One region of the Alteromonas sp. S005 genome, then DNA from elsewhere that is predicted to be linked to it. Evidence: predicted binding sites of a transcription regulator. Region 1 holds the regulator's gene; the other holds the start of a gene.
The links. Region 1 encodes ArgR, which controls arginine synthesis, uptake and breakdown. Its sites were predicted from a motif close to ANTGAATANNTATTCANT; they were not measured.
Positions count from the first base shown of each region.

Region 1 (3,164 bases):
GATGCTTTAAATAAGCATCGCCTTACTTAGCTCTCCTGTTCTGAATGTGCAGTTGCGAAGCCTTCAAACGCGCAGAAAAAGCTGGATACGCAAGGTCGTAACAGACTGCGCTCTCTACAAATCTACAGTGATTAGGATAATGGGGAGTTTGGAACTGGCGGGGCTTTGATAAGTAGGCTCTCCACCGCAGGGATGCGGTGGCGAAGCCTACAGGGAAGTATTCACGGCGTGCCTACGTTCAAAGGCCTGCCAATGACACTCACCAATTAGCCGTTTACGAAGTCAACGCCTAGCTTGATGTCGCCACGTAGGCCTTCAAGCATGTCGTTTTTCGCTTTTTCTTCAAACGCGCTTAGCTCGCCGTATGGCAAGATTTCTTCAACACCGTTTGCGCCAAGGCGTACAGGGTGTGCGAAGAATGCTGCGTCGTCGCTGTCGTCAGTTTGTACATAAGTGTACTCAACAACGTTCTCACCTTGCATTGCTGCAACAAGAGATAGACAGAAACGTGCCGCTGCTTGACCCATTGAAAGGGTTGCAGAGCCGCCGCCCGCTTTCGCTTCAACAACTTCAGTACCTGCATTCTGGATACGAGTCGTTAGGCTAGATACTTCTTCGTCTGTGAACTCAACGCCTTCAACTTGTGAAAGAAGAGGAAGGATAGTTGTACCAGAGTGACCACCGATTACCGGTACGTGCACTGAAGATACATCTACGCCTTTAAGTTCAGCAACGAAAGTTTCAGCACGGATAACGTCTAGTGTAGTTACACCGAAAAGCTTGTTCTTGTCGTAAACGCCTTTTGCTTTTAGCGTCTCAGCTGCAATAGCTACAGTAGTGTTCACTGGGTTAGTGATGATACCAACACACGCGTCCGGGCAGTTATCAGCTACACCTTCAATTAGGTTTTTAACAATGCCGGCGTTGATGTTGAACAGATCTGAACGATCCATACCTGGCTTACGAGGCATACCTGCTGGAATAAGAACTACGTCTGCTCCAGTAAGTGCTTCAGCTAGGTCATCTTTACCGTGACCGGTTACTTTTACCGCAGTGGGGATGTGGCTCAAATCAACGGCAACACCAGGAACAACTGGCGCAACGTCGTAAAGCGCTAAATCTGAACCTGCTGGCAATTGTGTTTTCAACAACAAAGACAGCGCCTGACCAATACCACCGGCAGCACCTAACACGGCTACTTTCATACCATTTCTCCTATGGGATTACTTCACGTATTTAAACGGAACGTCACACTAATGCAACGCGGGGGAAAACTCAATCACCGGATCGTCTTATTAACGTTATTTATGGCGATTTTTGTACGATATTCATTATCATGAATGATTATGCAAAGAAATTGCGCAAAGTCTACCTGTACGGCACAATATGCGCATACAAAGTACAATTCCTAACGATAACACTTAAAAAAGAAAAGAGCGCTAATGGCAAACGCAAAACAAGAGCAACTCATCAAAGCTTTTAAAGAAATTCTAAAAGCAGAAAATTATGGTTCGCAGGGCGAAATTGTTGACGCTTTAAAAGCACAAGGTTTTGACAACATCAGCCAATCAAAAATCTCTAGAATGCTAAGTAAGTTTGGTGCAGTACGAACCCGAAATGCACGAGGAGACATGGTTTACTGTTTGCCTCCTGAATTAGGTATGCCTACTGCCAAAAGTCCGCTCAAACAGTTGGTACTAGATATTGTTCACAACAATGTGATGGTTATTATTAGAACCAGCCCAGGAGCAGCACAGCTTATTGCTCGCCTACTTGATTCATTGAGTAAAAAAGACGGCGTATTAGGGACGATTGCAGGTGATGACACTATTTTTATTGCCCCTGCTGACGTGACGAGAATTGAAGAATTAAGACAACGCGTTGAAGACTTGTTTGAAAACGTTTAGCCATGCCTCCAAAAGCTAATAATCAAAAAGCAAGAAACCGCATACAAGATGCGGTTTCCAAATCGGTTATAAACTAAGATTATCCTAAGATAAAAGCTTAATTAGCGCATCTGCTGCAGGGCGTGACGATGGTGGATTTTGTCCCGTTACCAACAAGCCATCAGTACACACTTTTACGGCGAAATCGTCAGCACTTTGATATTTTCCACCCTTTCTAACCAGTTCATCTTCAACCAGATATGGTACTACATCGGTAAGTTCCATTGCCGCTTCTTCGCTGTTTGAAAACCCCGTTACCTGCTTACCATCAACTAAGTACTTGCCATCTGAAGTTTTAACGTCCTTTAGCACGATTGGAGCATGGCAGACTGCGCCAACAGGTTTATTTGCCGCGATTGTGTCTTCAATCAATTTAATTGAGTGGACGTTGTCAGATAGGTCCCACAAAGGGCCGTGACCGCCCGGGTAAAATACGGCGTCAAACTCTTCAGCACGCACATCTTCAAGCGGTATGGTAGACGCCATTGCACTTCGCGCCAGTTCATCTTTTGTATATCTTATTGCGTCGTCTGTCATCGCATCATCTGCAAGGCTATTTGGGTCGATAGGTACTTGGCCTCCCATTGGCGACGCAAGGGTAATCGTATAGTCTTGATCTTTAAATGCGTAATATGGCGCTGCAAACTCTTCTAACCACATGCCTGTTTTCTTACCCGTATCACCCATAATTTCATGAGACGTCATTACCATTAGCATACGTTTTGTCATAAGCCCTCCTTGCGAGCATTTAAAAAATTTTCTCGTCACTTGATTCGTGTAGTGGAGGGACTTAGATCATAAGCAAAGGCTATGCGCGGTAAGTAACAGATGTGTGAGATAAATCGCAGGCATAAAAAAGTGCCACTTCCTGTTAAGGAGAGTGGCACCTAACACTACAACTTTTTTAAACTAAGTAATTAGAAGTCGTATTTAATACCGAACTGAACTTGCCATACTGATTGGTCAAGAACTTCTAGGTTTTTAATACGTGAATCACTGTTCAAGTCAAAATATTCATATTGACCATCTACGATATTTGCAGAAACTACAGCACGCTCATATTCATAGCGAGTACGCTCGATGCGGCCCCAATCGTCATTCAGTAGGTTACCGAAGTTTTCTATATCAAAGAACACGGTAAGTTTGTGCTCTGGATACAACGCAGGTAGTTCCTGTTGAACACGCACATCAATGATTGTTGACCAGCGAGAGTTGTCG
Region 1 is NZ_JAZETN010000016.1:8,443-11,606, reverse strand. Features, by position in the region: gene mdh (malate dehydrogenase) at 267-1,205, opposite strand; gene argR (transcriptional regulator ArgR) at 1,443-1,907, shown strand; gene V7R55_RS15960 (type 1 glutamine amidotransferase domain-containing protein) at 1,992-2,675, opposite strand; gene V7R55_RS15955 (TonB-dependent receptor) at 2,864-3,164, opposite strand, start outside.

Region 2 (3,164 bases), on a different contig from region 1:
CAGCGACGATGAGTCTGAACCTTCAGTATTTACAAAAGGCGCAGCATCTTTAAGGTCGGGGATAAGTGGCGTTGAAAACTTAGCGGCACGTGCCATGGCCCAGTCGCGGTTTCCTTTAATGGTGTTAATTTCACCATTATGCGCAAGGAAACGGAAAGGCTGAGCAAGCGGCCAGCGTGGTAGCGTATTTGTTGAAAAGCGTTGGTGGAAAACGCAGATAGCGCTTTGCATACGCTCATCGGCAAGATCGTGATAAAAGGCGGGTAAATCTTTTGGCATTACCAAGCCTTTGTAGATCGTTACCAAGCCTGATAAACAAGCTACGTAAAAATCAGGATCTTTTTCAAGGCGTTTTTCAGCGCGGCGGCGGATCATATACAAACGACGCTCAAGGTCGCGTTTTCTCCAACCTGCTGGCGCGTTCACAAATACCTGTTCAATTTGTGGAACACCCGTAAGCGCTAATTCACCCAGTACTGAGTGGTCGACAGGCACTTCGCGCCAACCCACTACTGAAAGTGTTTCTTTTTCTAGTTCTTCATTAAGTACTTCACGCGCGGCTTGCGCAAGTACCGGGTCCTGACTTAAGAAAATCATGCCCACGCCGTATTTTTTGCTGAGTTTCCAGCCATTTTCTTCGGCGATTGCATGGAAGAACGCATCCGGTTTCTGTAGTAATAAACCACAGCCGTCACCGGTTTTCCCGTCGGCGGCGATACCGCCACGATGCTGCATACGGTCAAGGCCGTGTATTGCAGTAGTTACCAATTCATGACTGGCTTCCCCATGAGTGTGAGCGATTAAGCCAAACCCACAGTTGTCCCGGGAATCATTGGGATTATATAAACTCATCTCTTAACTCCTTCAACCTTTTGACTGGGCAAGGTATGCGTTGCGTGTAGATGCGCCTAGGTTTGCGTATCACAACATTATTAGACGTCTTTTATGCCTGCGAGCGGTATTGCTTACGGCGTGCGCCTTTCTTGTCGTTATTTTATTATTAGAGGATTCCAGTCGTTTCCGCATTTTTATGCATTATTGCGATGCGGGCCGTACAAAATACCCACATTAAAAACTAAAATCAAACGCTAAAAGTGTAAGCTTTATAGTGAATTAGTATAATTTCAATAAAATCTTTTAAAATCATGGGCTTGTTGGTTGTATTTTAGGTTTGTAACAAAAATGTTATCAGTTAATAAAAATGAATACTTTTCAATCGTTAAATGATATTGGTTCTCATTTATTTTTTGCTAATGAATAATTATGCTTTATGCTTGCGGTTTTATGTTGTCAATGGCTGTTTGTTTGTATTTTTATGAAAATGTAAAGCTATGGTTCCACTTATATAAGTAGTTTGCTGTATTGGTTAAAAATCACCCGAATGTAAGGTTGGAGCTTTATGCTGTGATACTTGATAGTACATTCATGTAATTTTTACGAGCGCGTAAGCATAAGTAAAAGAATAAAAATTCACTGAAAGCAGATGTTGCCAAGCCAGTGAGGACTATCGAATGACAGTATTACAGGCAAGCCCCAACAGTATCTTCGTTATTAACGAGCATATAGTAACAGGCGAAGGCGTAAGTTTTACGCCCTCTCCCAATACCTCAGGGCTCTTTGAAAAGGGTATTCCTGATACTATCGTTATCCATTTCACCGCAGGCAGTAGTCTAACGTCATCAGTTAACGTATTAACCGACCCAGATAGCGGTGTGTCTGCTCACTTCGCCGTGGGACGTAACGGTAATATTGTACAAATGCTGCCAACGAATAAGGTTGCATGGCATGCAGGCGAAAGTCACTTTGAGGGGCGTAGTGGGTTAAACAAATACTCTATAGGCATTGAACTAGATAATGCAGGCCAGCTAAAGAAAAAAAGTGATGGTACCTATGAGAGTTGGTTCGGCAAAAAGTATGAAAAGAACGAAGTATTCGAAGCTAGGAAGAGCAACCAGCATGCTGTTGGCTATTGGCACGAGTATACTGATATTCAAATATCACGAGCCCTCGTCTTATGTAAAACACTGTGCGAGTACTACCAGATTTCTAAGATTGTTGGACATGAAGAGATTGCGCCCACGCGTAAAGTAGATCCAGGCCCTGCCTTTCCAATGCAAAAGTTTAAAGAGCTTCCATTGCATCTCGAACGTGTCGCGGTGCTAATAGAATCGAAAGAGATGGGCCCACAACGAAAGGAACATGATGAGTTTCAGCATAATTTGGCTAGACCTGCAAAGAAAGTAGCTAATGTATGTGCAAATGCGCTTAACGTTAGAAAAGGCCCTGATACTTCATTTCCCACTGTTGAAAGTAGTTTAGAAAAAGGAGAAATATTACGTGTTCTAGAGAAACAGGGAGAGTGGGCGAAAGTATCTTTTACCAAAGTTGGCTGGGTTAACACCGCTTATATCCACGAAGTTACGGAAAAGTCACCGTTTAAATCCTAACCCTATAGTAGGGTCATCGCTCTGCTTTAATAAACCGCATTCCCGAAGTGATTAAAGCCTGATAGGATACAAGCAAAATAAGTTTAGATAAGACGTACATGCATTCAGATTCACCAAACGATTCTTGGGCAATTCGCTTTGCCCAATTTGTCCAACGTTTTGGCACTCTAAAGCTCAGCATTTTATTTGTTGTTCTTTCACTTGTGTTCACGCTAGGCGGTTCTTACGTTATACGCGTAAGTATGGGAAGCCAAGTACAGCCAGACGACTTCATAAGTGCCGTTATCCTTACCATGTTATCGGCCCCATGGGTGCTTTACTTTTTTAGTGAATTAATCAAACAACTAGAGAATTCACGTACCAACTTGAAAGAGGTAGTTAGCCAACTTGAGAGCTTAAGGGAAGAAGACGTATTTCTTAATCGAGAGCTTCAAAGTAATATAAGGCAGCTAAATCACGAAATAGAGCAGCGTAAACAGGCGCAAGAAGAGCGAGAGGCACTGTTTAAGGATTTAGAGAAGGAAATTCAGGATAAATCTGAGCAAGAAGCCCAAGCGCGACGTTTGTCCACACTCCTGCGCTCCATTATCGATGCCTCGCCAGACTTGATTTACTACCGTAATGAAGAAGGCAGATTTGCAGGCTGTAACCGCATTGCCGAGCTAATGACCGGAAAGACCGAGCAGGAGTTGCTCGGGTTAACGCCAGAAGATGTTT
Region 2 is NZ_JAZETN010000001.1:229,264-232,427, forward strand. Features, by position in the region: gene gltB (glutamate synthase large subunit) at 1-852, opposite strand, end outside; gene V7R55_RS00940 (N-acetylmuramoyl-L-alanine amidase) at 1,512-2,447, shown strand; gene arcB (aerobic respiration two-component sensor histidine kinase ArcB) at 2,546-3,164, shown strand, end outside.
Region 2: V7R55_RS00940 (N-acetylmuramoyl-L-alanine amidase) is a predicted target of ArgR. The motif match lies at 1,253-1,270, and genes of this name have one in related genera.